DNA from 4 places in the Pseudomonas sp. B33.4 genome. Region 3 is predicted to be linked to each of the others. Evidence: riboswitches for the same ligand, from Rfam matches in the RefSeq annotation. Region 3 holds a riboswitch; each other region holds the start of a gene.
The links. Region 3 has a riboswitch for cobalamin ahead of cobW (cobalamin biosynthesis protein CobW). Riboswitches for the same ligand answer to the same signal wherever they lie in the genome.
Positions count from the first base shown of each region.

Region 1 (7,526 bases), 210 kb from region 3:
CCGCGTTCCAGCACCGCAAGACGATCACATTTCAGCGCCTGATTGAGATCATGCAGCGCAATCAGCGTGGTCACCGGCAACGCCTGCACCACGTTGAGAATGGTCAGTTGATGCTGAATGTCGAGGTGATTGGCCGGCTCGTCGAGCAACAAAATCTGCGGTCGCTGCGCCAATGCCCGAGCGATATGCACCCGCTGCCGTTCACCCCCCGACAGGCTGCGCCAGAGACGCGTGCGCAGGTGCATCGCGTCAACGTCGGTGAGCGCCTGCTCGACGATGGCATTGTCCGCCGCCGACCATGGTTGCAGCGCCGACAACCACGGCGTGCGCCCCAACGCCACGGCATCGAACACGCGAATGCCGTCGTCGGTGTCGGCCTGTTGTTCAACGACCGCGAGCTTTTGCGCAATGCTGCGCCGGGCCATTTTGCCGAGGCGCTGACCTTCAAGCAGCACCTCACCAGCGCTCGGTTCGCGCAACCCGGCCAGCAATTTCAGCAGGGTGGATTTGCCCGCGCCATTCGGCCCGACGATGCCCAGCGTCTCGCCGCGCTGCACCTTAAGGCTGACACCGCTGAGCAACTCGGCGCCACGCACTCTGAAGCTCAGACCAGAACAACCCAAAACACTGCTCATCGTGCGGACCTGCGGCCAACCAGAATCAAGGCAAACACCGGCGCACCGACCAGTGCGGTAATCACCCCGACCGGAATCACCTGACCCTTGATCAGCGTACGTGACAACACATCAGCGGCAATCAGAAACACCGCGCCACCCAATGCACTGGCCGGCAGCAGGCGTGCATGGCCGGTGCCAAGCAACAGGCGCGCCGCGTGGGGGATCACCAGACCGACAAAACCGATCGAGCCGACAATCGACACCATCACTGCCGTCACCAGCGCCGCGCAGCCAATCAGCAGAATTTGCACGCGTCGCACCGGAATGCCGAGAGATGCCGCCGAATCCGCGCCAAAGGTAAACGCATCCAGCGCCCGCCGATGCCACAGACACACAATCAACCCCAACACGGCCACCGGCACCGCCAGCCACACCGATGGCCAGCGCACGCCACCGAGATTGCCCAGCAGCCAGAACATGATCCCGCGTGCCTGCTCGGAGCTGGCCGAGCGGGTGATCAAAAACGCCGTGAGCGCGTTGAACAACTGCGAGCCAGCGATCCCCGCGAGAATGATTTGCCCGGTGCCGCTCGCCGAGCCGCTGACCCGCGCCAACAGAATCACCAGCACAAACGCTGTAACTGCCCCGGCAAAGGCACCGACGGATAACGAAATCATTCCGGCGCCAACCCCGAGCAACGCCACCATCACCGCCCCGGTCGAAGCGCCGGCAGAAATCCCCAGCAGATACGGATCGGCCAACGGGTTGCGCAGCAGCGACTGCAAAATCACCCCGCACGTCGCCAGACCGGCACCGCACGCGGCCGCGACCAGTGCGCGGGTCAGGCGGTAGTTCCAGACGATGCCTTCATCGATAGGGTCGAGCACATAACCGGCGCCCCACAATTTGTTCGCCAGCACTTGCACGACCACGCCCGGTTCAATCGAGGTTTCACCAATGGCCACGCCAGCAACCACTGCAATCAACAGCGTCGCCAGGGCCAGCAACGTACGGATCAGACTGGCACTCATTGCGACAGGTCATAGCCGTTGATGGCCGTGGCCAGTTGCTCGATGCCATCGAACATGCGCAGGCTGGCCTGCATGGCCATGGCGTCGAGAATGATGATGCGGTTGTGTTTCACTGCGTCCATGTTGCGTGTCACCGGGTCGCTGCGCAGGAAGGCGAGTTTCTTTTCATAGTCGTCGGCGGGGAAGCGTCGGCGATCCATGCGCGCGATGACGAGGAAGGTCGGGTTGGCCTTGGCGATGGTTTCCCAGCCGACCGTTGGCCATTCTTCATCGGACTGCACGACGTTGCGCACGCCGAGGGTGCTGAGCATGAAATCGGGAATGCCTTTGTGCCCGGCCACGAATGGCTCGATGTCCATTTGCGCGCTGGAGAACCAGACCAGCGCACTGGCGTCCTTCAGCTGTTTGCCTTGCGCGGTGGCAATCGATTTGGCGAGGCTGGCCTTGAGTTGGTCGTTGAGCTGCTGGCCGCGCTCCTGCACATCGAAGATCTGCGCCAGTTGGCTCACGCTTTTGTAAATCGTGTCGATGCGGAACGGCGCCAGCCGCGTGCCATCGGCGCCGACGAGGTTGTCCTTGGCTTCGCAATCGGAAGGCAGCAGGTAGGTCGGAATCTTCAGCTCATGAAACTGCTCGCGGGTGCCGACCGCGCCTTGCGGGCCGACCATCCATTCCAGCTCCACGGCCACCAGTTCCGGGCGCTTGCCGATCACCGATTCGAAACTCGGTTCGTTATCGGCCAGGCGCTCGATCAGGTCGTTCTGTGCCTTGTACTTGTCCAGCACATTGTTGAACCACAGCGAGGTGCCGACGACTTCGTCGCTCAGGCCCATGGCGTAGAGCATTTCCGTGCCGGCCTGGCCGATGGTCACGGTGCGCGTCGGGGCGTGCTGGAAGGTCAGGGTGCTGCCGCAGTTTTTCACCGTCAGCGGATAGACAGTCGGTGCCGCCTGCGCCATGGCGCCAAGGGTCAGGCCGGTGATGAGGGTGGCGATGCGGGGCAGCAGCATGGGGCAGTCTCCGAGGGAACCGTACGGGGAGCGGGAGAGTACGGTCTGGAAACACACCATCGAACGCGGTCAGGAAAACAGCGCAAGGCCGGGCAGCCAACGAAGACGCGCACGGCACGATGTCCTTCCCGGACACCCCGCCGGTTAGTAGTCACTGTGCCGGCAGGTCTCCTGACTGATGCGTCATCGCCTGGCTCCGGCCTTCCCGGGATTCACCCAGTGGCAGTCGTGGAGCAGGCTCGGCACCTACAGTTGCGGGGGCAGTTCCGATCAATGCTGAGCAAGCACCTCGGATTCCCTATTAGTCCCGTTCGGGAACCGGCGGCGGCATGTTAGTCGATCGCGCCGTTTAAGGGGAGACGAATCTGTCGCGGCGAGGATTAGTGCTGGCTCATCAAACCGTGCAACACGCCCAGGCGCAGGCCCGGTTCGGAGGGCAGCATCTGCGCGATGCCGAACACTTTGAATGCCGCGAGCATCAACACCAGACCACCGGGCAGAATGCTCTGGCGATGAGGTTGCAGCCCGGCCAGTTTCAGTTGCTGGACGTTGTTCACCTTCAGCAGAAGCAACGACAGGCGCAGTAGCCCGCCGTAGGTGATGCCGTCCTGACCGTAGTCGTTGAGGCGATTGGCCTTGAGCACTTTGGCGAGCATGCGCGCGGTGCCGGAAGAGCCGATGGTTTGCTGCCAGCCCTGAGCGCGGTAGCGCCGGGCAACTTTTTCAAACTGCAGGATGGCGAAGCGTTCGGCTTCCTGCAGCGCAGCGGCGGACAGGTCGCCGCCGCGAAAAAAGCGTGTGCTCAAGGTGCCGCTACCGATGGCGATGCTTTCGGTGAGCAATGGTTGCGCGCCCTGGCCGAGGATCAATTCCGTGGAACCGCCGCCGATGTCGACCACCAGGCGCAGGTCTTCAGCGCTCGGCAAGGCATGGGTCACGCCGGCGTAGACCAGCCGCGCCTCTTCATGGCCGCAAATGACGTCGATGGGAAAGCCCAGATGCCGCTCGGCACTGGCCAGAAACAGTTGCGCGTTGTCCGCTTCACGCACCGCGCTGGTGGCCACCGCGCGAACGCGGCCGGCCTCGAAACCGCGCAGTTTCTTGCCGAACCGCGCCAACGCCTGCCAGCCGCGATCGAGCGCCAAGGCGTCCAGCGCGCCGCCATCAAAGCCTTCGGCAAGACGCACCGGTTCACGCAGGGTTTTCACTTCCTGAATCTGCAGGCCCTTTCGACTGCGCACCGACTGGCCGATCATCAGGCGAAAGGCATTCGAACCCAGGTCGATGGCGGCAAACAGCGAGGCGTCGTCTTTCATGGGAATCCTTGCAAAGCACCCGTCGGGAGGCGCGAGACGGTTTGCGAGAATTCTGCCGTGATCTTGATGACATCCTGATGACGGGGCAGCGGCGGTTCAATGAATGTGTGGCTGTCATGACACTGTCATTATCCGGCGTCTATGCTGAGGCCAATACATCGCGTGTTCTTAAAGTTTTTGCTGCCGAATTTGGCAGCTTTTTTTTGCCCAAAATTCAGCGAAATCCCTGTAGGAGCTGCCGAAGGCTGCGATCTTTTGACTTTGTTTTTGAGAGCAGGATCAAAAGATCGCAGCCTTCGGCAGCTCCTACAGGGGTAGTGGGGAGTTAGCAGGACTGAGGAGTTTCGCCTCGGGCCAGACGCGCATTGATGTGTTCGATTACCTCGGGCAACTCGGCGATGGTGTCGATCAGATAATGCGGACGCGAAGGCGCGAACATCTTGCCGATCCGCGCGCGTTCTTCCGCCAGTCGATCCAACGGCAACGCCTTGTATTGCTCATAGGTCAGGCCCAGTGCGTTGCCGGAGCAGGTCAACGCCACTGTCCACATGCCGGCGGCGCGCCCTTCGAGAATCCCCGGCCAGGTGTCGTCGACCTTGACGCAGGCCGCCACGTCATCGATGCCCAAAGCAATCACGTTAGCCAGCGCCTGCGCCGGATGCGGCCGGCCATTGGGGACTTCATCGGTGGCGACGACATGGTCGGCGATGTAGCCATTTTCCCGCGCCAGTTCGACAACTTTGGCCATCACCACCGCCGGATAACCGGAGCACGAACCGATTTTCAGACCCTTGTTGCGCAACGCCGCAATCGCCTCGAGCGCGCCGGGGATCAACGCCGAATGCAGGGCTATTTTCTCGATCTGCAACGGCATGAAGCGCTCGTAGATTGCCGTGACATCGTCGTCACTCGGCAAGCGATCAAACGCTGCACGATAGCGTTCAGCAATCTGCGGCAGGTTGCACAGCGTGCGAATGTGATCCCACTTGCCCATGCCCATCGGCCCGCGCGCTTCTTCCAGCGATACCTTGACGCCAAACTCGGCAAAGGCCTCGACGAAAATCTGCGTCGGCGCAAACGAGCCGAAATCGACAACGGTGCCGGCCCAGTCAAGGATCGCGGCTTGCAGGTGAGTCGGGTTTTTATACTGCATGGTCAAATCTCCGTTTTCGGGTAAGCGTGGGCCGTCCCTCGGCAATGAGGTAGGCGGTTTCAAGGGTCAATGCTGATCAGGTCAGCGGTGGATTCGAATCAAACAGTTCGGCAATCACCGGTCGGTTCCGGCGGATGCCGAGGCAGCACAGGTGGTATTCGATGAAAAACGGGTGATCGACAAAGGTGATCGGCGTGGTGCCCGGGGTTTCGGCGTACTCGACCGCCGAGACAAAACCGATGCCGATGCCTTTGACGATCGCGTGCACGATGGCTTCGCGACTGTTGAGTTGCATGACGCGGTTGAGGTCGATGTCGAGGCGCTTGCAGCTTTCTTCCACCAGTTGCCGGGTGCGCGCACTTTGCTCGCGCATCACCCATTTCTCGCGGCTGATTTCGCTGATGTTAACCTGCGCCTGACTGGCCCACGGATGATCATCGCGCACCACGGCGATGATTGGATAACGGTGATACAGCCGCGTGTGGAAGCGCTCATCGAATTCCGACAAGGCCAGGATCGCTACGTCGATATCAAAGTTGAACAACCGCGCCAGGGTGTCCTTTTCCGAAGAAAACGAAGTTTCCAGTTCGATATCCGGGTGGCGCTGCATCAGCTCATAGGTCAGGTTCATCGCAATCGGCGGCGACACCGCGCCGAGCCGCAGCATGCCGTTCTTGCGTTGCTTGAAACTCTGCAGCAGTTGCACCGCTTCGTCCTCCTGGCCGAACAAACCTTGAGTGATTGCGTAGAGCTTGTGCCCGGCGGAACTCATCTCGATGTAGCGCCCGCGCCGATGGAACAGCTCGACCGAGAAAGTTTTCTCCAGCGCGTTGACCTGCTCGCTGACGGTCGGCTGACCGACGCTGAGGTACTCTGCCGCGAGGGTGAAACTGCCGGTTTTCGCCACCGCATGAAACGAACGCAACCACTTGTGATACTGGTACATGCAAGCCCCATCAGCGTCGGATGAACAATGCCACGGCCGCGCTGCACAGGCAGGCGCTGGTGACCACTATGAAGATGAGAGACGTGTTTGCCGTGGTGTCAAGCAAACGACCGATCAAAGGCTCGGCGAGGCCGGCAAACAGATAGGACGAAAAGTTCATGATCCCGGTTGCGGTGCCGGCGCGTTTGGCACCGACCAGATCCGGACAAAGCGCCCAGAAACTCGAGGCCGGGCCGTAGACGAAGAAGCCGCAAAGGAACAACGCGACCAGGCCGATCACGCTGTGCGGCGGCAGGCTCCACATCCACAGACTGGTCGCGGCGCCGAGGAACATATAAAGCATGATTGCCAGATAGCGCTTGGAGCCGAACAGCTTGTCCGACACCCAGCCGTTGCTCAACGCGCCGACCGCCATGCCGACGGGGAGGGCGACGGTGATCCACTTCGGATCGATCATGCCGTCACCGCTTTTCCAGTCGGCGCCGAGAAAGTGCACCGGCACCCAGACGATCAAGCCGTAGCGCGCCGCGTTCTGAAAGCCCAGTGACAGCGCGGCGATCAGCAGGCGCGGATTCTTCAACACGGCTTTATAGCGTTGTGCCGAGGTCTCGACTTCGCCATGGGCGGCTTCCTGATGTTTGTCGTCAGCGTTGGCCACGCCAGTATCACCTACCGGTTCGAAGCCTAGATCCTGCGGCCGTTCGCGGGCAACCAGATAGAAAATGATCCCGCCGGCGAGCATCAGCAGCACCGGCAAACGGAATATCCAGCGCCATTCCAGTTGCAGCACTTCGAGCACGACGATAGAGGTGACGTACGACAGAATCGACGCGCAACCGGCGGCGAAGGTGTAGAAGCCATAGACCTTGCCGCGCTCGCCGGCCGCCCACCAATTGGCAATCAGTCGACCGCCCGGCGCCCAGCCCAAGGCCTGAAAGTAACCGTTGACGCCCCACGGCAGAATCAGGCTGGTGAAACCGCTGGCAAAACTGGTCACCCAGTTGGCACCGCAGGACAACACCGCACCCAGCGTCATGATGCGCCGGCCACCAAATTTATCGGCGAGGTTGCCGTTGATGGCCTGGCCAATGGCGTAGGCCCAGAGCATCGCCGCAGAGGCCCAGCCGAGGGTTTCCTTGCTCAAGCCAAATTCAGCCTGAATCCCCGGAATGGCAAAACCGAAGGTCTGCCGCCCGGTGTAGAAAAACAGGTAACAGAACATCGCCGCCAGCAGCATGCGCCACTGCGCGACCCGGAACGAGGCAGAACGTACGGCGAGACCAGGCATTGTTTCGGCACGATTCATGATCTTTTCCTTATTGTTGTCGGTTCCCGTCGGTTGTCGTCGGCGGGTGCACTCTTTTTCGGTGCGGCAGGAAATCACCACGGCTATGAGCCGTAGGCGGTGCTTGGTTGATCGGGCGGTGGCGGGCGTCAGGCAGCTTGCGAACCG
Region 1 is NZ_CP140706.1:2,674,205-2,681,730, forward strand. It holds gene U6037_RS11875 (ABC transporter ATP-binding protein) at 1-635, opposite strand, end outside; gene U6037_RS11880 (iron ABC transporter permease) at 632-1,636, opposite strand; gene U6037_RS11885 (ABC transporter substrate-binding protein) at 1,645-2,658, opposite strand; cobalamin riboswitch at 2,802-2,996, opposite strand; gene U6037_RS11890 (Ppx/GppA family phosphatase) at 3,039-3,974, opposite strand; gene phnX (phosphonoacetaldehyde hydrolase) at 4,300-5,127, opposite strand; gene U6037_RS11900 (LysR substrate-binding domain-containing protein) at 5,204-6,073, opposite strand; gene U6037_RS11905 (MFS transporter) at 6,084-7,379, opposite strand; gene psrA (iron-containing alcohol dehydrogenase PsrA) at 7,508-7,526, opposite strand, start outside.
Region 1: it holds a riboswitch for cobalamin, as region 3 does, so the genes downstream of both, U6037_RS11885 (ABC transporter substrate-binding protein) here and cobW (cobalamin biosynthesis protein CobW) in region 3, are expected to answer to the same signal.

Region 2 (7,526 bases), 1.0 Mb from region 3:
CTACTGGAGCAAGACCTTCATCGAAGCGAAACGCGCTCTGGCCAACGCTCCGACTGTAGTCACCGCTCGCAAGTAATCCCCGTTGTCGCTGCGTTCGCGGCGACAATCAGGCTCCCGGCAACGGAGTAGACCTAGACTTTACAAGGTGAAGTTAAAGTCTTACTTGAAGTTTGCCGCGTAGCCGCTAGAATCCTGAATCTATATTGATGGCAAACCGCCTGCGTGCTCCGCAGGCGGTTTTGTTTTCTGTCCATCGGCAGAAAAAGCCGCAGCCAGATCAGGATGTTCTGCTTATGACGATGTCGGCCCGCCTCACTTTGCTCTTCTTCGCAGCGCTGCTCAGCGCCTGCGCCAGTCGCACACCGCCGCCTGCGCCAGTGGTTCGCGCGCCGGTCGTGTTTGGCCCCTCGCAATCTTTCTCGCCCGCCGCTGAAGATGTGCTGTTTCGCGCACTTGGTCTGGTTGGCACGCCTTATCGTTGGGGCGGCAACACGCCGGACTCGGGTTTTGATTGCAGTGGGCTGATCGGTTTTGTCTACCGCGACGCGGCGGGGATTTCGCTGCCGCGTTCGACGCGTGAGCTGATCGTCATGCAGGCGCCGAACGTCGGCAAGGAAGGCTTGCAGACCGGCGACCTGATCTTCTTCGCCACCAATGGCGGTTCGCAGGTCAGTCACGCGGGGATTTACGTTGGCGAAGGGCGCTTCGTGCATGCGCCGGCCACAGGTGGCACGGTGAAGCTGGACAGCCTGTCAAAGGCGTATTGGCAGAAGGCATATCTGAGCGCCAAGCGCGTATTACAGCCGGAGCATCTGGCGCATAACCCTTAATTCAAGCCACACACAATCCAATAATGTAGGAGTGAGCCTGCTCGCGATAACGGTCATTCAGTTAACGATGATGTCGACTGATATGGCGCTATCGCGAGCAGGCTCACTCCTACAGTTGTTTGTGCATGGCGAAAATTATTTGCTGGCTGAGACTCGCCACACCTTATTGCCGACATCATCCGCCACCAGCAAGCCACCCTGCTGATCGATCACCACGCCCACCGGCCGGCCCAATGCATTCTCGTCCTTATCGAGGAAGCCGGTCAGCACATCCACCGGTGTGCCGCTCGGCTTGCCGCCGGTAAACGGCACGAAAATCACTTTGTAGCCACTGTGCGGTTTGCGGTTCCATGAGCCGTGTTGGCCGATGAATGCGCCTTCCTTGAACTGCGCCGGCAAGGTGTTGCCCTCGGCAAAACTCAGGCCCAACGAGGCAGTGTGCGGCCCGATCGCGTAATCCGGGGCGATGGCTTTGGCCACCAGGTCCGGGTTTTGCGGGGAAACACGGACATCGACATGCTGACCGTAGTAACTGAACGGCCAGCCATAGAATCCGCCGTCCTTCACTGAAGTGATGTAGTCCGGCACCAGATCACTGCCGATTTCGTCACGCTCGTTGACGGCTGTCCACAGCGCCCCGCTGGTGGGCTCCCAGGCCAGGCCATTGGGGTTGCGGATGCCCGAGGCGAAGATGCGGTGATTACCGGTCGCCCGATCGACTTCCCAGATCGCTGCGCGGCCTTCTTCCTTATCCAGACCATTTTCGCCGACGTTGCTGTTCGAGCCGACCGTGACGTACAGCTTGCTGCCGTCCTTGCTGGCGATGACGTTTTTGGTCCAGTGATGATTCAGCGTGCCGCCGGGCAGATCGACCACCTTGATCGGCTGCGACTTGATCTCGGTCGCGCCGGGTTCGTAGTTGAAGCGCAGCAGGCGATCGGTATCGGCGACGTACAGGTCGTTGCCGACCAGGGTCATGCCGAATGGCGAGTTGAGGTTTTGCAGGAACACAGTGCGGGTTTCGGCGACGCCATCGTGATCGGCGTCACGCAGCAGGGTGATGCGGTTCGGACTCGGCACGCCAGCGCCGGCCTTGCCCATGACCTTCTTCATTACCCAGCCACGAATGCCGCTGCTGTCATCCGGCTTGGGTGGGGCATTGGTTTCCGCCACCAGCACATCGCCGTTGGGCAGCACATAGAGCCAGCGCGGGTGATCGAGGCCTTCGGCGAACGCTGCGACCTGAGTGCCGGCCGCTGCGGTCGGTTTGCCACCCTCGGGCCAGCCGACTGCCGGGGCGATGTTCACCGTCGGAATCAGGGTCTTGTTTGGTTCGGGCAGCTTGGGTGACGGGCCGGTGCCGTCGGAGACTTGCAGGCTGGAGGATTCACCGCAGGCGGCGAGCCCTCCGGCGAAGGCGATGACAAAAACGAGCTGGGGCTTGCGCATTGCTGATCTTCCCTATGAATGCATTCCTAATCATAGAGGAGGGCGCAAGCCCGATGGTTCAACTGCTCAGCCGCGGGCTTCCTTGAACAGCACGGCGATGCCCGGGTGATAGTTGCCAGCTTCGCTGCGCAATTTGCGGTAGGCATAGGGGAAATACCAGGCGACAGCGCAGGTGTGCTCTTTTTGCAAATCGTCGACCATGTCCTGCAGCTCTTCGGGGCTGGCGCTGTGCTGGGCTTTTTGTGGCGCGACAAACAGGCAGCCAAGCTTGAGATCGCTGGCATAGCTGATTCGCTTGGCGTCGTTGGTGATGTCCAGCAGGGCTTGGGTCAGATTCAAGTTGGTAACCTTCGGCCAGCGCTGAGTGGCCTGGATAAAGGCGCGGTCTTCGGCGCCGGCCAGAAACAGATCGGCGTGGGCGTTGCGCTCGCCTTCTTCGTTCTGTTTGCGCGTGGCAGTGTCGTTCAAAGTGACCAGCTCGGCCATCCAGGCTGCGGCCGAGAGCAATCCGAGATTGGCTTTCTCGTCATGCCAGTAAGGCGTGTCGCTGTCGCCGCGCACGGCGTTGTAACGGTCGATACAGTCAAACCAGCGTTCAAGCACCGGGCGCAGGAATTCCAGGCGCGGGTTGCTGATGATCATGCCTTGCATCGTCATCATCCTTTATTGTTGTGGTGGGCTTTTCAAGAAAAGCATGGCTCTTTGATATCATTTGTATCAGTGTGGCACAAGATTGGCGTCAGATAATTGATCGGCGGCAGTTATTCGCCCGATGGCCGCCTCTTTAATTGACGCTCCACCCCCAACCCTCTAACCTTCGCGGCTTGTTTCAGGTGCTCTGTGACCTGCGTCGACAGAGTGAAACAGGGAAGCCGGTGAGGGTTGTCTTCACGCGAAGAACCACCACGATCCCGGCGCTGCCCCCGCAACGGTAAATGAGTAAAAGCTGCGCCTTGAGCCACTGCCTCGACAGAAGCGGGAAGGCGCGCAGTCAGGCGAAACGCCGCTCATGAGCCCGGAGACCGGCCTGATCCATCCAGCGGCATCACGGTGGGCGATGCCAGGCTTTTTGCCGTCTATTCTTGTGCCTGCCCGCCGTTATCCAGCCCCAACGGAGAGCTCCCCATGACTGATTCCCCCGAGCGCGACGAACGCCATCTGGCGCGTATGCAGCGCAAAAAAGCCGTGATCGACGAACGCATCGCCAACTCGCCCGACGAGTGCGGTCTGGTGCTGGTGCTGACCGGCAACGGCAAAGGTAAAAGCAGCTCGGCCTTCGGCATGCTCGCCCGCGCCATGGGCCACGGCATGCAATGCGGTGTTGTGCAGTTCATCAAGGGCCGCAACAGCACCGGCGAAGAGTTGTTTTTCCGCCGTTTCCCCGAGCAGGTACGTTTCCACGTGATGGGCGAAGGTTTCACTTGGGAAACCCAGGATCGTCAGCGCGACATCGCCGCCGCCGAAGCCGCGTGGGCAGTCTCGCGCGAACTGCTGCGTGATCCGTCGATCGGTCTGGTGGTGCTCGATGAATTGAACATCGCCCTCAAGCACGGTTATCTCGATCTCGATCAGGTACTCAGCGATTTGCAGGCGCGTCCGCCGATGCAGCACGTGATTGTCACCGGTCGCGCGGCCAAGCCGGAAATGATCGAAATGGGCGACACGGTTACCGAAATGGGCATGCTCAAACACGCCTTCCAGGCTGGTATCAAAGCGCAGAAAGGCGTCGAACTTTGAATCAACCACGTCACTGCCCGGCGGTACTTATCGCCGCGCCGGCCTCCGGTCAGGGCAAGACCACCGTCACCGCTGCACTCGCCCGTTTGCATCGCAATCAGGGGCGCAAGGTGCGCGTGTTCAAATGCGGCCCGGACTTTCTCGACCCGATGATCCTCGAGCGCGCCAGCGGTGCGCCGGTGTATCAACTGGACATGTGGATGGTCGGCGAGCAGGAAAGTCGTCGGCTGTTGTGGGAAGCCGCTGCCGAGGCGGATCTGATTCTGATCGAAGGCGTGATGGGCCTGTTTGACGGTACGCCGTCCAGCGCCGATCTGGCGCGGCATTTTGGTGTACCGGTGCTCGGTGTGATCGACGGCACGGCGATGGCGCAGACCTTTGGTGCGTTGGCGCTGGGCTTGGCAAAGTATCAGCCAGACTTGCCGTTTGCCGGCGTATTGGCCAATCGTGTCGGCACCTTGCGCCATGCGCAGTTGCTCGAAGGCAGCCTCACGGAAGGGCTGCGCTGGTACGGCGCGTTGTCGCGAGAGACTGGTATCGAACTGCCGAGCCGCCATCTCGGCCTGGTGCAGGCCAGCGAATTGAATGACCTCGATGTGCGTCTCGACGCCGCTGCCAACGCGCTGGCCAGTAGTTGCGAGGTAGCGCTGCCACCAGCGGTTGAGTTCGCCGCGCCTGACGTCAGCGCTGTCGAGCCGCTGCTGAAGGATGTGCGCATTGCCGTTGCCCGTGATGAGGCGTTTGCCTTCACTTATGGCGCGAGTCTGGATCTGCTGCGTGCGATGGGCGCTGAGTTGAGTTTCTTCTCGCCGATCCGTGATTCGCAATTACCTGAAGCGGACAGCGTGTATCTGCCCGGTGGTTATCCGGAGTTGCATCACGTCGCGTTGGCGCAGAACACCGCGATGCTGGAGGCGATTCGTGCGCATCATGCGGCGGGCAAACCTCTGCTCGCTGAATGTGGCGGGATGCTTTATTTGCTCGACTCGCTGACCGATGTTGAAGGTACGCGTGCTGAACTGGTCGGGTTGCTCAAGGGCGATGCGGTGATGCAAAAGCGTCTGGCGGCACTGGCGCTGCAAGCTGTGGATCTGCCGGAAGGTTCGCTGCGTGGGCACACTTATCATCATTCGCTGACCACCACCGAGCTGACGCCGATTGCTCGAGGGCTGAGCCCGAATGGTGGACGTGGGGCCGAGGCGGTTTATCGGGAAGGGCGGATGACGGCTTCTTATGTGCACTTCTATTTTCCGTCGAATCCTGCGGCTGTCGCTGCATTGTTTGCGCCTGGCCTCCAGGCCGCCATCGCTGGCAAGCCAGCTCCCACAGTGGACGGTGAGCTTCCTGAAGAAATGCAATCCCCTGTGGGAGCTGGCTTGCCAGCGATGGGGCCATGACCGACAACGCATTCTCCGAAGCCGAGCGCGAAGCGGTTTACAGAGCCATCGCCGAACGCCGCGACATGCGCCACTTCACCGGTGGCAGCGTCGAGCCAGAGCTGTTGCGCCGACTTTTGGAAGCCGCCCACCAGGCCCCAAGCGTCGGCCTGATGCAGCCTTGGCGCTTTATCCGCATCAGTGATCGCACCCTGCGCGGCCAGATCCAGAGCCTCGTCGAAGCAGAACGCATCCGCACAGCCATTGCCCTCGGCGAGCGCAGTGACGAGTTCATGAAACTCAAGGTCGAAGGCATCAACGACTGCGCTGAAGTGCTGGTCGCCGCGCTGATGGATGATCGCGACAAGCACATTTTCGGGCGCCGCACGCTGCCGGAAATGGACATGGCGTCATTGTCCTGCGCGATTCAAAACCTCTGGCTGGCCTCGCGTTCCGAAGGCTTGGGCATGGGCTGGGTCTCGCTGTTCGAGCCACAGGCACTCGCCGATCTGCTGAAATTGCCGGCAGGCGCCAAACCCCTGGCTGTTTTGTGTCTGGGCCCGGTCAAGGAATTCTATCCGGCGCCGATGCTGGTACTCGAAGGGTGGGCGCAGGCGCGTCCGCTCAATGAGTTGCTGTACGAAAATTATTGGGGAGTGAGTCAATGAGTGTGGCGTTGTTGAGTGTCGCCGCAGTGGCGGTGGATGCGCTGCTCGGTGAACCGAAACGCTGGCATCCGCTGGTGGCATTCGGCAATTTCGCCGGGCGCATCGAGCAACGTTTCAACGCCGGTGGCCGTGGCTGGCGCAGCCATGGCGTCACCGCGTGGGTGATCGCGGTGCTGCCGCTAACCTTGCTTGCCACCGCGTTTTCCTGGGCGCCGTACGTGGGCTGGGTCGTCGAGATTCTCGCGCTGTATTGCGCCCTTGGCATGCGCAGCCTCGGCGAACATGTCGCGCCGGTAGCCGCAGCCTTGCGCGCGGATGATCTGGATGAGGCGCGCAAGCGAGTCGGCTATCTGGTCAGTCGTCAGACCGATGAGCTCGACAGCACCGCTGTCGCTCGCGCTGCCACTGAGTCGGTGTTGGAAAACGGCAGTGACGCGGTGTTTGCCGCGCTGTTCTGGTTTGTCGTGGCGGGTGCGCCGGGCGTGGTGCTCTATCGCTTGAGCAACACGCTCGATGCGATGTGGGGCTATCGCAACGAACGCTTTGAGCGTTTCGGTTGGGCAGCGGCGAAAATCGACGACGTGTTGAACTACATTCCTGCGCGTCTGGTGGCGTTGACCTACGCGCTGCTGGGCAAAACCCGACTCGCGCTTAAGTGCTGGCGTACACAGGCACCGAAGTGGGACAGCCCCAACGCCGGTCCGGTGATGGCGGCCGGCGCCGGTGCGCTGGGCGTGGAATTGGGTGGGTCGGCGATTTACCACGGCGAACTTCACGACCGTCCGCAACTGGGTGAAGGCGTTCCCGCCGATGCAGATTCCATTGACCGTGGCTGGCAATTGGTCCAGCGCGGCGTATGGTTATGGCTGCTGATTCTCTGCGTGGGGGCTGAATTCTATGCTTGAGCACGGTGGCCGGCTGCGCAAGGCTGCACTCGATTACGGCATCGCCGAGGCTGACTGGCTCGACCTGTCCAGCGGCCTCGCGCCATGGCCATTCCCGATCCCGGAAGTCCCGCTGCGCGCCTGGGCGCGTTTGCCGGAAACCGATGACGGCCTGGAGCAAGCCGCGTGCGATTACTACGGTGCCGCGCAAGTGCTGCCGGTGGCCGGTTCGCAGATGGCTATCCAGTTGCTGCCGCGTTTGCGCCGTGCTGGCAAGGTCGGTGTGTTGTCGCCGTGTTATGCCGAACATGCCGAAGCCTGGCGGCGCAGCGGTTACATCGTGCGCGAAGTGCTGGAGCAGGAAGTCGAGTTCTTTCTCGACAGCCTCGACGTGCTGGTGGTGGTCAACCCGAACAATCCGACCGGCCTGAGCCTGACTCCGGCACGATTGCTCGACTGGCACGCGCGGCTCGCCCGGCGTGGTGGCTGGCTGGTGGTCGATGAAGCCTTCATGGACAACACGCCGCAATTGAGTCTGGCGCCGCATGCTCATCAAGTAGGGCTGATCGTGCTGCGTTCGTT
Region 2 is NZ_CP140706.1:1,854,104-1,861,629, forward strand. It holds gene U6037_RS08285 (C40 family peptidase) at 1-76, shown strand, start outside; gene U6037_RS08290 (C40 family peptidase) at 294-830, shown strand; gene U6037_RS08295 (sorbosone dehydrogenase family protein) at 966-2,279, opposite strand; gene U6037_RS08300 (hypothetical protein) at 2,346-2,930, opposite strand; cobalamin riboswitch at 3,094-3,325, shown strand; gene cobO (cob(I)yrinic acid a,c-diamide adenosyltransferase) at 3,405-4,016, shown strand; gene U6037_RS08310 (cobyrinate a,c-diamide synthase) at 4,013-5,413, shown strand; gene bluB (5,6-dimethylbenzimidazole synthase) at 5,410-6,060, shown strand; gene cbiB (adenosylcobinamide-phosphate synthase CbiB) at 6,057-6,965, shown strand; gene cobD (threonine-phosphate decarboxylase CobD) at 6,958-7,526, shown strand, end outside.
Region 2: it holds a riboswitch for cobalamin, as region 3 does, so the genes downstream of both, cobO (cob(I)yrinic acid a,c-diamide adenosyltransferase) here and cobW (cobalamin biosynthesis protein CobW) in region 3, are expected to answer to the same signal.

Region 3 (7,526 bases):
ATCAGAGCGAAACCCACCGCAACCACCAGATTGCCGCCAGTGGTCGAGACCACGCGCTGCCAGCCGTCTTCCGGCTCCCAGGCTTCGGCGTCGTGGGTGTGGCCGGCCATGGCACCTTCGGTATGTTCATGAACCGCAACCGGTTCGGCTTTCTCGTAGGTTTCGGCCTGAAGAATCAGCGGCGATACCCAGAAGCTTTGCAGCAGAGTGAGGAGCAGGGCGGCCAGCAGACCGGTGAAACCTGCGGTTTGCGCTATACGCTTGATCATGTCGGCAGGTCTCAGTGGCACGGGAACGCGGCGCTGTGGCGGGTATCGTGGGCGGCGTTGTGTACCGCTTCGATGTGCGAGAAACCAGCGAAGTAGACCAGGCTGGCGCCGAGGATCGAGGCGAAGATCGCGGCGGTCAGGCGTTGGCTCAGGGTGGTGGTGCTGGCGATTTTGTCCGTGTTGCTGCCGGTGCTGCTGATGATCGACATGGCGCTTCCCTCTGGAGTGTCAGTGGGTGAATCGAGCGCATGAAAACCCCTGCGGGTCGGGCTCGCAGAGGTTCGAACAGCGCCCGCCCACCGCGGGTTTGTTATGTTCAGCGACGCACAAGGTGCGGGCTGTGTGTTGCGGGCCGGTCTCCGGGCTCACGAGGGGTTGGCGTCAGGCCGACCTGCAAGCGTCACCTTCCCATGCCGTACAGGCACAGTGGTTTTGACGCTTCGCTCGCTTACCGTTGCGGGGGCAGCACCGGACTGACATGGCTCTGAGTAAAGCACATGATTCACCGGTTTCCCGTTTCACCCTGTGAAGGGCACCCGTAACAAGGTGTGTAGGAGAGCATGGGGGTGGGGTTTTGGTCAATTTTTTGGGGTGGATCCGTTGCTGCGGGTGTTGCTGATTAGGGTTCCGCCCTTACGGCGGGTCACTTTTTCCAGACGCCGAAAAAGTAACCAAAAAGGCTTGCTCCTGCGTGCGGCCCGCTCGCTGGGGCTCGGGGTTCCTTCGCTCCGGGATTGATCCGGGCGCAGCGCCTACGGTTTGCTTCGCTGCACCTCCTCTCGCTGTGTTTGGCTGCGCCAAACGGTCGCTGCGCTCCCACGCCCGGATCAATCCCTCCACTCAGCCTTCCGACGTCGCCCGTGGATCAAGATCAAGAGCAGGCGAGCTGACACTCGGCCTATTGAGTGGTGAGGAGCGCGGGTGTTCGGCTTTTGATTTGCGTTGTTGCTGCCCCTCACCCCAGCCCTCTCCCGAGGGAGAGGGAGCCGATTTGTGGGCCTTTCAGAATCTGAGTTCAACGCGGTATCGCACGTCGGCGTATCTCTCGCAATCACCTCGGTCAGTCCCCTCTCCCTCCGGGAGAGGGCTAGGGTGAGGGGCTCTTGATCTGGCTTTTGATCTGGCTTTTTTGCCCCTTCGGCAGGCCGAGCGTAGGTGTTCATCCGGGGATCAGGCGCGCAGCGCCGTGCGGCGTAGCCGCATACATCGAGAGGAGGTGCAGCGAAGCAAACCGTAGGCGATGTCCCCGGATGGACACCGTAGCGAGGGAACACTGAGCCTCAGCGAAGTGCCGTACGCCGGGGCAAAGCCTTTTGGGTTACCTTTTCGGCGTTTGGAAAAGGTGACTCGATGTAAGAGCGAAACCGCCAGCGGCAGCACCCGCAGCAACGGATATGCCCCCAATCCAAAAAAACCCAAACATTGACCCATAAGCAAGCCATGCGTAGCCTTGCGCTTTCGAGGTTCTTCGGCCGCTGCCGAAGCTAAGAAGGGAACGCGGTCAATGCCGCGGCTGCCCCCGCAACTGTGAACGGTGAAATTCACTGCCACGCCACTGCCAGCTCAACCCATGAGCCAGCGGGAAGGCGCAGCGAATGCCAGGCCCCGCGCCTGAACACCGTCAGCCAGGAGACCTGCCTCGTCACAGATTCTCACTACAACCGGGCGGGGTGATCCGGTGGCGAACGCTTCCGGCGCGCACGCGCGTGGCCGGTTCTCGTCCCGTATGCCCGCCGCTTGCCAAAGGGCATACCGATGAAAACACTGGCCAAACTCCCCGTCACCATCGTCACTGGCTTCCTTGGCTCGGGCAAAACCACACTGCTGCGGCACATGCTCGATAACGCTCAGGGCCGGCGCATTGCGGTGATCGTCAACGAGTTCGGCGAGTTGGGCATCGACGGTGAAATCCTCAAGCAATGCACCATCGGCTGCACCGAAGAAGAAGCCACCGGCCGCGTTTACGAACTGGCCAACGGCTGCCTGTGCTGCACCGTTCAGGAAGAGTTCTTTCCGGTGATGCGCGAACTGGTTGCCCGTCGCGGCGACCTCGACCACATCCTCATCGAAACCTCGGGCCTGGCCCTGCCAAAACCACTGGTGCAAGCCTTCCAGTGGCCGGAAATCCGCAGCGCCTGCACCGTTGACGCGGTGATCACCGTGGTCGACAGCCCGGCCGTGGCCGCTGGCACCTTCGCCGCGTTCCCGGATCAGGTCGATGCCCAGCGCAAACTCGACCCGAACCTCGACCACGAATCGCCACTGCACGAATTGTTCGCTGACCAACTGGCCAGCGCCGACCTCGTCATCCTCAACAAGGCCGACCAGACCAGCCCGGAAGACCTCGCTCGCGTGCGCGCTGAAGTCGCCGAAGAACTGCCGCCAGCGGTAAAAATCATCGAAGCCAGCAACGGCCGTGTGCCGCTCGACGTGTTGATCGGCCTCGGCGCCAGTTCCGAAGAACACATCGACAGCCGCCACAGCCATCACGATCACCACCACGGTGAAGGCGATGACGACCACGATGACCACGATCACGACGCTTTCGATTCAATCTCGATCGAACTGCCGCAAGCCGACGAAAGCCTGCTGCTCGACGCGCTGACGCAACTGGTGGTCAAGCACGGCATCCTGCGTGTGAAGGGCTTTGCGGCGATTCCGAACAAGCCAATGCGCCTGTTGATCCAGGGCGTGGGCACGCGTTTTGACAAACACTTCGACCGTCAGTGGAGCGCCGATGAAGCGCGCGTGACGCGTCTGGTGTTGATCGGTCAGGAACTCGATGCGGCGCAACTCGAAGCGCAACTGCGCGCTGCGCTCAGCGTTTAAGCCATGCACCTGCTCAGGACCCAGCCCGGCGGATTCGTCTCGGATGACAACATTGCCGACCTTGGACAAACCCCCGCCGAACTGGTGATCCTGTGCAGCGGCGACTCCAGCCTGGCGCTGCTCGCCGAAGCCGCGCAGCAATTGCCCGAGGATTATCCGAGCCTGCGTCTGGCTAACCCGATGCAGGTGCAGAACCACGCTTCGGTCGACTTGTACGTCGATGAAGTGCTGCGCCACGCCAAGGTGATTCTGATTTCGCTGCACGGCGGCATTGCTTATTGGCGCTACGGCGTCGAGCGTCTGGTCGAGTTGGCCGAGCGCGGCGTGCAGGTGATTCTGGTGCCGGGCGATGACCGGCCCGATCCGGAGCTCAGCGACTTGAGCACCGTCAACGCCGAGGAACGTGACCGACTCTGGCAGTTCCTCCGTCAGGGCGGTATGGGCAATGCACTGGATTTCTTCCGCTGCCTGGCCAACCGCTGGCTCGCCCGCGATTACGCTTGGCAAGAGCCGCAAACCCTGCCGCGTACGGCGATTTACCATCCACAAAAAAACTCCGCCGCACTGAGTGACTGGCAAGCCGAATGGCTGCCCGATCAACCGGTCGCGGCGGTGCTGTTTTACCGCTCGCATTTGCAAGCGGCGAACACTGCGTTTATCGATGTGTTCTGCCAGCGCTTGCAGGCAGCGGGGCTTAATCCGCTGCCGATTGCGGTGGCCAGTTTGAAAGAGCCCGGCTGCCTGACGGTGGTCGAGGATTGGCTGGATGAAGTCGAGGCAGGGGTGATTCTGAACACCACCGGTTTCGCCCAGTCCAGCCCCGAAGCACCACACTTGCGGCCGTTTCGCCGCGATATTCCAGTGATTCAGGCAATCTGCGCGCAGGATAACGAGCCCGGCTGGCGCGCCAGCGAGCAGGGCCTCGGCCCGCGCGATCTGGCCATGCACATTGCCTTGCCGGAACTCGATGGGCGCATCATCAGTCGGCCGATCAGCTTCAAGGATCTGGCCTGGCGCAGCGAGCGCAGTCAGTCCGATGTGGTCTGCTATCGCGCGCAGCCCGAGCGCATGGATTTCGTCGCCGAACTGGCGCGGCGCTGGATCGACCTGGCGCGGGTGCCGAACGGCGAAAAACGCATCGCGCTGATCCTCGCCAACTACCCGACTCGCGACGGACGCATCGGCAACGGCGTCGGTCTCGACACGCCGGCAGCGGCGCTGAATATTCTGCGCGCGTTGCAGGCCGAGGGTTATCCGATCACCGCCCAATTGCCGGACAGCGGCACCGAGTTGATCCAGCAATTGCTCGGTGGTGTCAGCAACGATCTCGATACGATTGACCTGCGCCCGTGTCAGCAAAGCCTGGCGATGGACGCTTACCTGACAATGTTCAACGCGCTGCCCGAGGCCAATCGCGACGCCGTTGTCGAACGCTGGGGCCCGCCAGAAAACGATCCGATGTGCCGCGACGGGCGCATGATGATCGCCGGCATTCGCTTCGGCCTGACCTTTGTCGGCATCCAGCCGGCGCGCGGGTATCAGGTTGACCCGAGCGCGGTGTATCACGACCCGGATCTGGTGCCGCCGCACGGCTATCTCGCGTTCTATTTCTGGCTGCGCAATACCTACGGCGCGCACGGCGTTATTCACGTCGGCAAGCACGGCAACCTCGAATGGCTGCCGGGCAAAGGCGTTGGTCTTTCGCAGAACTGCTGGCCGGATGCATTGCTCGGACCGTTGCCGAACATCTACCCATTTATCGTCAACGACCCGGGTGAGGGCGCCCAGGCCAAGCGGCGTACGCAAGCGGTGATCATCGATCACCTGATGCCGCCGCTGACCCGCGCCGAAACCTATGGCCCGTTGCGCAATCTGGAACTGTTGGCCGACGAGTATTACGAAGCGCAACTGCTCGATCCGCGCCGCGCCCGCGAGTTGCAGCGCGACATTCTGCAACTGGTGCGTGAGACGCAGATTGATCGTGAATTGCAGCTTGATGCCGGGCTGGACAGCGATGCCGATGCGGCGATCTGGCTGCCACGTCTCGATACCTACTTGTGTGATCTGAAGGAATCGCAAATCCGCGATGGCTTGCACATTTTTGGCGAGTCACCGACTGGACGTTTGCGGATCGATACGTTGCTCGCGCTGCTACGGATTCCGCGCGGAGACGGGAAGGGCGCACAGTCGAGTCTGCTGCGCGCACTGGCCAAAGCATTCGAACTCGGATTCGATCCGCTCGATTGCGCGCTGGCCGAACCATGGACAGGTCCACGCCCGACAGAGCTGCAAGCGCACGGCGACGAAGTCTGGCGCACCGCCGGCGACACCCGCGAACGCCTCGAACTGTTTGCCACTGAACTGATTTTCCAGACGCTGCAATCCCCTTGTAGGAGTGAGCCTGCTCGCGATAGCGGAGTGTCATTCGATACAGATTTGCCTGATACACCGCCATCGCGAGCAGGCTCACTCCTACAAGGACCGCGTTGGGCTGAAGTCGGCGCAATCATCGACAATCTGCGCGAAGTCGTCGCTCCGCGCCTCGATGCCTGCGGCCCCGCCGAAATGCGCGGCCTGCTCGACGCCCTCAGCGGCCGCTTCGTCCCCGCCGGACCCAGCGGCGCACCCAGCCGTGGCCGCCTCGACGTGCTGCCGACCGGCCGCAACTTCTACTCGGTCGACGTGCGCAACCTGCCGACCACCACCGCGTGGCGCATCGGTTTCCAGTCAGCGACATTGATTCTCGAACGTCACCTCCAGGACCACGGTGATCACCTGCGCCAGCTCGGATTATCCGTGTGGGGCACCGCCACCATGCGCACCGGCGGCGACGACATCGCTCAGGCCATGGCGCTGATGGGCGTGCGCCCGGTGTGGGCCACCGGCAGTCAGCGCGTCGACGATTTCGAGATTCTGCCGTTGAGCCTGCTCGACCGTCCGCGCGTCGATGTCACGTTGCGCGTCTCCGGATTTTTCCGCGATGCCTTCGTCAACCTGATCCGCCTGTTCGACGCAGCCGTGCAAGCAGTGGCCGCGCTGGACGAGCCGGACGATCTCAATCCGCTGGCGGCAAAAGTGCGCGCCGAGCGCGAGTCTCTGCTGCAATCGGGTCTTGATGAAGAAACGGCGCGGCGTCAGGCCGGCTGGCGGATCTTCGGCGCCAAACCCGGCGCATACGGCGCAGGCGTGCAGGGCGCGATCGACGGGCGCTTGTGGCAGAGCCGCGCGGATCTGGCCGAGGTTTACCTGAACTGGGGCGCTTACGCCTATGGCGGTGCCGACGAAGGCACGGCCGCCCGTGAACAATTTGTCCAGCGCCTGAGTCACGTGCAAGCGGTGCTGCAGAATCAGGACAATCGCGAGCACGACTTGCTCGATTCCAACGACTACTACCAATTCCAGGGCGGCATGCTTGCTGCTGTGGAAACCCTGCGTGGCGAAGCGGCGGCCAGTTATCACGGCGATCACAGCCAACCGGATCTGCCGAAGATTCGAACGTTAAAGGAAGAGCTGAACCGCGTGATTCGCTCGCGAGCAGCCAATCCGAAATGGATCGACGGGGTCAAGCGCCATGGCTATAAAGGCGCGTTCGAACTGGCGGCGACGGTTGATAACCTGTTTGCGTTTGACGCCACCACGCAGTTGATCGATGACCACCAGTACGCGTTGTTGGCGGATGCCTATTTGCTCGATCCGGCGACGCGGGATTTTGTGCGTGAGCATAATCCGCATGCGCTGCGCGATATGACCGAGCGCATGCTGGAGGCGCAGCAGCGGGGGATGTGGCAGGAGCCGGGGGCTTATAAAGAGGCGCTGGAGAATCTGCTGTTGGATATTGAGGAAGATATGTAGCCGCTCAAAAGCTACCCTCACCCCAGCCCTCTCCCGTAGGGAGAGGGGGCCGATTTGTGTTGGCTTTGAGGCCTGAGTTCAACTCGATAATTCAGGTCGGCGCAACTTGCAAGAACACCCAGATCAGTTCCCTCTCCCTCCGGGAGAGGGCTAGGGTGAGGGCCACCCCAACTGACCCCCCACAACAATCAAGCACACCAAAGACCACGACAGAGAAATCCCAAATGACCGACACCCCGCACTTCCCGCTCTCCGCCGTGGTCGGCGCCGATGACTTGAAACTCGCCCTGTGCCTCACTGCCATCGACCCGAAAATCGGCGGCGTGCTGATCGAAGGCCCGCGTGGCATGGCCAAATCCACCCTGGCCCGTGGCCTGGCTGATCTGCTCGCCAGTGGTCAATTCGTCACCTTGCCGCTGGGCGCCACCGAAGAACGTCTGGTCGGCACTCTCGACCTCGACGCCGCTCTCAGCGAGGGGCGCGCGCAGTTCTCGCCGGGGGTGTTGGCCAAGGCTGACGGCGGTGTGCTCTACGTCGATGAAGTCAATCTGCTGCCTGATCACCTCGTCGACCTGC
Region 3 is NZ_CP140706.1:2,887,053-2,894,578, forward strand. It holds gene U6037_RS12705 (CbtA family protein) at 1-269, opposite strand, end outside; gene U6037_RS12710 (CbtB domain-containing protein) at 281-478, opposite strand; cobalamin riboswitch at 602-824, opposite strand; cobalamin riboswitch at 1,714-1,926, shown strand; gene cobW (cobalamin biosynthesis protein CobW) at 2,025-3,098, shown strand; gene cobN (cobaltochelatase subunit CobN) at 3,102-6,950, shown strand; gene U6037_RS12725 (ATP-binding protein) at 7,175-7,526, shown strand, end outside.

Region 4 (7,526 bases), 860 kb from region 3:
GTCGGTGAGTTTCAGATCGGGCAGCACCAGTGAGTCCACGGTGCGGTGTTCTTCCTTGGCTTCGAAGTACATGACGTCCTGTTCCTTGCTGCCGGCGGCCTTGAACGCCGGATAGAGAATTTCCTCTTCGAGGCGGGTATGGATGGAGATTTCCATTTCCAGTTTGCCCAACAGCTCGACACGTTTTTTCAGCGCGCGGTCGGTTGAATCACTGAGTTGGCTAAGGATGTCTTTGACTTTTGCATGATCGGCTTTGAGAAGGTCGATGGCGTTCATGGCGTTTCCTCTGCTGTCACGGAGTGAACACAGGCCGCTGTTCCACGGAGCTGTGAATGCCCTGAATCAGCCGCATTTGCCGTGCCAGTCCATGGCGGATGCTCAAACGCTCTGGATCAAGGGCTTGCGACGTCACAGGCAAAAAGCCTTCGTGCAGCCTGCATGAAGAGGGCGTTGCAGGCATTGCAGATCACGGCTTCGTCACGTTACGACGCCGAATGCTGGCTGACATGCTTGGGCCCCGCCAGCGCCCAGGCAATCAAGCCGAACAATGGCACAAACACGATCAGCACAATCCACACGCCTTTATTGCTCGCTTTCCCCTCGCTCTTGCGCACCCGATTGATGGCCCAGAGTTCGATTAGCAGAAGAACTGCCGCCAGTACGATCCACACGGTTTCGATTTGCATTGGCTACCTCCTGATGGTCTGTTCGTTAGGTCGCTTGGGGGGCGGTGGGTTCATTTATTTTTCTTCAAGGCGTTGAGCTGGCGGGCCAGTTCCAAAGCGACGCGGCCGCTGTTGAAGGTCGGCAGCAGGTGGGTGAAAGGGATCTCGATGATGCGGTTCTCGCGTACCGCGCGCAGTTGTGAGAGCACCGGGTCGTGGGTCAACAGATAGCGTTTGCGGCGCGCTGGGGACCATTCAGCGTCGGCCAGCAGAATCACGTCCGGGTCGCTGGCCAGCAGGGTTTCGGTGTTGACGGTGACTCGATAGAGGTTGATGTCGGCGAACACATTGCGTGCCCCGGCGGCGGCCAGCAGTGGGGTGACAAAACCACGCCGGCCTTCGCTGTCGAGGCCTTTGACCTCGCTGTCGAGATAGAATACTGACAGCGGTTCACCCGCACCGGCCAAGGCTCGGGCGCTGGCGAGATCGGCGTCCATTGCCTCCCTCAATTGCCGCGCTTGCGGCTGCTTGTGCAGCAGCTTGCCCAGCGTCAGCAAGTCGCTACGCACATGCGCGAAGTAATCCAGCGAATGCCCGTTGCAGGCCGACTCCAACAGATACGAACCCACGCCATTACGGGCAAGCCCTGAGCGTGAAGTCACACCGTCACCGAATGCCGTGGCAAACCCGCCGATCACCAGATCCGGCCTCGCAGCGTAAAGCACTTCGCTGGCCGGGTACTGCCGCGCGATCACCGGCACGCCGAAATACTCGGAAGGCCGCTGACCGGCATCGGTGTCATCCAGATACGCCACGCCGACCAGCGCTGGCCCCGCACCCAGTGCCAGCACGAGATCCGCCGCATGCTGATTGAGCGCGACGATGCGCGAAGGCGCAGCGGCGCGCCAGTCCTCGCCGCAATTGCGCAAATGGTCGGCGAACGCAGGCGCCGCGCAGAGCAGGGCACTCAACAGCACGCACAACCGGCTCATGCCCGCGCCTTGATCAGCAAATCGGCGACCACCTCGCCGCCCAGCAGATGCCCCTCGACCAGTCGCTGCGCATCTTCATGGCTGTGCACGCCATACCAGCAGCGCTCCGGATACACCGTCACAATCGGCCCCTGATTGCACGGAAACTGGCAGTGCGTGCGCGTCAGCAAGACGCCGCCCGGTGTCTCGATGCGATCGTGCGTCAGTAAATGCCGGCGCAAGGTTTTCCATAACTGCAAGGCGCCACGCTGGGTGCAGCGCGGGCCGGTGCAGAGGAACACATGACGCGCGTGCTCGGGCACATTTGACCAGTCCGGGTGGCTGTCGACGCCGTCGATGGTTGTGATCTCACTCATCAGAAGCGGTACGTGTAGCGCACTTCGGAAGTGAACGGCCGACCAAGGTTGTCGACGTTGCTTGAGCGGCTGGTGACGTAATCACGGTCGAAGAGGTTTTCCACCAGCAGACTTACGCGGTGCTGGTGGGCGTTGTCGAGATAGCGATAAGCGTCGGCGTCGACCACGCAATAGTTGCCGTATTCGACCTGCTTCGAGCTTGTGATGTCGCGAATGTAGCGGATCGCACCGCCGGCACCCCACAGACGGTTTTCCGATTCATAGCCGACCCGCGAACGGGCGAAAAAGCTCGGAATATCGTTGATAGTCACGCCGGTGCGCGACTCGGTGAGGTTGCGCGTCATGTCCGCTTGCAGGCTCCACCGCTCGTTGAGCGCCAGCTTGGCGTCGGCCTCGAAACCGCGCATCTGGATCGTGCCTTCGCCGTTGACCCACTGAATGTCATCGAGGGTGATCAGGTCGTCGATCTTGCGTTTGAACAGGGTCACGCTGGCGCTGAATTCGCGGTTGAGCAAAAAGCCTTTGTAGTCGACACCCAATTCAGCGTTGCGGCTCTTTTCCGGTTTCAGGTTGCGGTTGCCGATCTCGTCGCCCGGCTCGTTGACGAACAGCTGCTCGGCGTTCGGCAGTTTGTAGGCGCTGCCGTACTGACCGCGCACCGACCAGTTGTCGTTGAGGTCATACAGCGAAGTGAGCATGCCGACCGTGGCACTGTCGCCACCGCTCATGGCTTCGTGACGCACGCCGATGCTCGGGTGCCAGTCGGGCAGGGCGTCGATCTGCGGGCGCAACTGCGTGTAGAACGCGTGGGCTTCTGCCTTGTCGTTGTCGATGATCAGCACATCGTCCTGGCCCTTGAACCACTGGTTGTCGCTGCCGAATACCAGCACATGACCGCCGGGCAATTCAGCCTTGCCTTCGGCCTGCACGCCCCAGTCGGTGAAGCCCCAATAGTCATCGTGGTTGATGACTTTGGTGCCGCCGCCGACGACGTTGTTGACGCGGGTGTAGCGCGTGTCCCAGTCGTTGATATGGCCTTTGACGAAGTAGCTCAGACGCTCGTTGACGGTCTGCTCGAAAGTCGCCGTGGCGATCTGCTGCACGCGATCGTTGGTGGTTTTGTGGTTGTCGACCGGGCGGGCGAAATCGAGGTTGGCGTCGGCGTATTGGTAGAACAGTTCAAGCCGGGCATCGTCGCCGAACGACTGGATCGCCTTGCCACCGAAGGTGGTGACTTCGTAGGCGCGGTTCTTCCCTGAATCGTTTTTCATGTCGCGGTTGCGATACGGCTGATAGCCGTCGGAAACGTTGTGGCTGACGTACGCCAGCAAACCCAGATCGCCGAAGCCGTTAGTGAAGATATTCTCGACCCGCGCATCTGCAGTGGTGCCGCCGAAGCTGTCGACGCCCAGGTTGACCTCACCGGAGGCTTTGCGCGATTGCGGGCTGCGGGTGACGATGTTGATCACGCCGGAAACGGCCTGAGTGCCGAACAACAGACTCTGGCCACCCTTGAGCACTTCGATGCGCTCGACGGCGTTGGCCGGCAGAGTGTCCAGATAGAGGCCGCCGTACAGGCGATTGTTCAGGCGTACGCCGTCGAGCAGGATCAGCGTGTCGTCGTTGCGCCCGCCCAGCAGCGAATAGGTGCCGTAGTCGAACGGGCCGTTTTTCGGTGCTACGTACAGGCCGGGAATGAACATCTGCATGACGCGACTGACATCGGCGCTGGGGCCGGCGCGCTCGATCTGCTCGCGGGTCACAATCTCGACTTTGCTGCCGAACTTCGCCATATCAGCGACGGTGGTGGACTCCACCGACGGCGCAGAAACGATTTGTTGATTGAGCTCCAGTGGCGCGTCATCGGCCAGCAGCAACGGGCTGAACAGGCAGCCAAGGAACAGGGTTGGAGCAGAAGTGTTGAAAGGTCGAATCATTGTCTTCTCGAAAAGGATCTTCGCAGAAGAGCATGCAGGAGAAGGCATCGCGCACAGCCAATACCGGCCCATGCCCGCCCACCGCAGGATTTTGCCAAACGAAATTTCAGGCCGGTCTCCGGGCTCGCGCGTATAGAGGCTTTCACCTTCCCATGGCCGTGCGGCCACAGTGGTCTATCGAAAGCATCACGCGCATACCGTTGCGGGGGCAGCACCGGACTTGTTCGAAAAGAACGTACCGGTTTCCCGTTTCACCCCATGCGCGGCGGCATGGGACACCTGAAACTGGGCGGCATCTGAACATTCGACAGACCGTTCGTCAACTTGCCGGTACCGACTCTCGATCCGCGAATTACCAACTTTCGAAATAACTACTAAGGTCTATGACGGTAACCACAACGCGATATCCGTGGTGTCGACAGGCGCGAGTTGCTCGAGGAGCAGTCGAACAAGGAGGTTTTCATGCACGCTGCCAGCGACCATGTTCCCGGCGGGTTCGCCCCGCACTTCATTCGCAACGCCTTGCTGGTCGCGATGGCCAATGCGTTGACGCTGAGCGACGCGCAAGCGGCGTGCGGGCCTTTGGCCGAAGGCGCCTATAACGTCTCGCAAACCTGCTTGCCAACGGCCGGAGTCGATGCGTCGATCAGCACTCAGACAGGTACCACCATCACCACCACGGCCGGATCCTCGCTGAACAGTCGAGGCAACAACGCCAACACAACGCTGACGCTCAGCGGTACGACGGTCAACAGCACGCCCCCGACGGCTGCCAACGCGGTGTTCGCCAATGTCATTGGCACCACCGGCAACGCGAACCTGAGCGTCGATGGCGGCACCAATACCGTCAACCTCGGCGGCAGCGGGCTGGATGCGCTGGCGCTCAGTAATGCCGGCGCAGGCCTGTCGACGTTCACGGTCAGCGCCGGCACCACGCTGAACATCCTCAACACCGTGGTCGGCAATGAGCACGACGGCATCGACATCAATGCCAGCGGCGGCGGCACGATCATTCTGAACCATCAGGGCAGCGGCCAGATCACCTTGCTCGGCGGCAACGGTATCTGGAGCAAAGCCAGCGGCAGCGGCGACAACAACGTCAATGTCGGCAGCGGCGTCAGCATTCTGGTCAACAACGACGATGCACTGTCGGCGGGCCCACCGATCGGTGATGAAACGTTGCCCACGGCGGGCATTGGCAACCACGCCGGCGTGCATACGCGCGCGGTCAATGGCAATACCACTGTGGTCAATGCCGCGAACGTGCAAGGGATCGGCATGAACGCATTCGGCGTTTTCACCGAAGGTGGCGCCGGTAATACCCGCCTGAATAACAGCGGCACGATCAACACCAACGGTCTCAACGGATTCGGTATTCGCGCGTTCTCCACCGTTGGCAGCATCGCTATCGTCAACGAAGGCGCGATCACCACAACCGGCGGCGCAGCGCACGGCATTTATGCCAACGACAACGTCGGCGCCACCGGCTCGATCAGCATCGACAACAATGCCGCGCTGAATGTTGGCAGCACCGCCAATGCTGCCGGCTCCCGAGCCATTTACGTAATCAAGCGCGGCACCGGCGATGTCACGATCACGGGCAGCGGCAACATCAATGTGCTTGGCGGACTCAACACCACGCGGGCTTACGCGATCATCGTCAGCGCGGAAAACAACAATGTGCTGATCGATTATGCGGGCGACCTGTTCGCCAGCGGTTTTGGCGCAGGCGGCATTCGGGTCGATTCGACCGGGGGCAATGTTCAGATCAACTATCGTGGCAATCGCATCGAAACCCTGCACAGCAACGCCAATGGCATCTATGCCTCGACGCAGTCGCCGACCGGTACGGTCAACGTCAATGCCGGCGGCACGATCATCACCCACTCGGACGCCGGTTCGGGTGATGGCAGTGGCATTGGTTCTTTTGGCATTCAGGCGCTGACGCTGGGCGGTGACGTCGGTGTCGCGTTCACCGGTTCGCTGATCGACGTCAACGGCCAGGGCGCGGCGATACTGGCGGGCAATGCTTTCAATTCCGGAAGCGGACTGGGCACGCTGAGTGTCAGCAACAGTGGGGAACTGATCGCGCGTGGCAATGACCAGCGCGGTATCCGTACGCTGTCAGTCACAGGCGCCCAGACTGTGGTCAACAGCGGCGCGATCCAGACGCTCGGCGCCAGCAACAGTCAGGGCATTCTCGCCGAGGCGTCGGGTGCGGCCAGTGTTTCGGTGAACAACAGCGCGGTGATCACCACCCAAGGCACGGGCTCGTCGGCGATTGAGGCGCTGACCGCAGGCGGCAGCGCCAACGTCAGCAACACGGCGACCCTTCAGGGTGGGCGAGCCGACAGTAGCGGTGTCGCCCTCGGAGGCGCGAGCCAGACACTGAACAACTCGGGCGCGATCAGTGCGCTCAGTGATGTCGCCGTACGCGCCGACGCGACCACTCCCGGCACAACGTTTTCGCTCGGCAACACCGGACAAATGACCGGCGCCGTGAATGCCGTCAGCGCTGCCAGCACGGTGGTCAACAGCGGCACCTGGACACTGCGCAATTTCACCGCCAGCAATGCCAGCGGCAGCCGCGATACCTGGGGTGTTGCGGTCAGTGATCTCGGCACATCGGGCACCAACAGCATCGATAACAGCGGCGTGATCCGCCTGGCCGCGCAACCGGCGACTGGCATCACCACCTTCAACGCCAGCGGCGCCTATTTGCCTTTGGGCCAGGCTGCCAATGCGCCCACGTCAGGCGGCGCCGTACAGGGCCAATTGCTCGGGGTCAACCGCTTCATCAACAGTGGCACCCTTGACCTTGCCGCAGGCAGCAACAGCGTCGGCAATGTTCTGTTGATCAGCGGCGCGACCACGGCTGGCACCGATGGCGGAGGGGTGTTCGTGTCCAATGGCGGCCGGCTGCTGCTTAACACCACGTTGAATGGCGGCGGCGCGAACAGCCTGTCCGACATGCTGGTGGTGGACTCGACCAGCACCGCCAGCGACCGCACCACCGGCGTGGTCGTGAGCAACGTCGGCGGGCAGGGCGAGCTGACTCAGGGCAACGGCATTGCGGTGGTCGAGTTGCTCAACAAGACCGAGGGGGCGAGCGACGCCAACGCGTTTCAACTGGCCCGGCGAGTGGTGGCCGGCCCGTACGAATATCGCCTGCAGCAAGGCGCCGAGGATGGCAGCGGCAAGGACACCTGGTATCTGCGTTCGGACGCCGTGCCTCCGGACGGTCCTCCCGGTCCTGATCCCGATCCCGTTCCATCCCCGGTGCCGAATTACCGTCCGGAAGTATCGCTGTACGGCGCCGTTCCGGCGTTGGCGCTGGTCTACGGCCGGACGATGGTCGACACCCTTCACGAGCGAGTCGGCGAGGAGCGTCTGAATCGCGGTGATCCGTTGCCCAAGGAAGACGAATCCACCCTGGCGCCGTCGATGGGCTGGGGGCGGGTGATCTATCGCAGCGGTAAACAGGACGGCGACCGCAAAAACGCCTTGGGCAATACGCCCGAATACAACTATGACCTGACGGCTTTCCAGGTCGGCACCGACCTCTACCGCAAGGAC
Region 4 is NZ_CP140706.1:3,751,754-3,759,279, reverse strand. It holds gene U6037_RS16470 (hemerythrin domain-containing protein) at 1-276, opposite strand, end outside; gene U6037_RS16465 (PLD nuclease N-terminal domain-containing protein) at 483-686, opposite strand; gene U6037_RS16460 (ABC transporter substrate-binding protein) at 737-1,657, opposite strand; gene U6037_RS16455 ((2Fe-2S) ferredoxin domain-containing protein) at 1,654-2,013, opposite strand; gene U6037_RS16450 (TonB-dependent receptor) at 2,013-3,950, opposite strand; cobalamin riboswitch at 4,042-4,248, opposite strand; gene U6037_RS16445 (autotransporter outer membrane beta-barrel domain-containing protein) at 4,413-7,526, shown strand, end outside.
Region 4: it holds a riboswitch for cobalamin, as region 3 does, so the genes downstream of both, U6037_RS16450 (TonB-dependent receptor) here and cobW (cobalamin biosynthesis protein CobW) in region 3, are expected to answer to the same signal.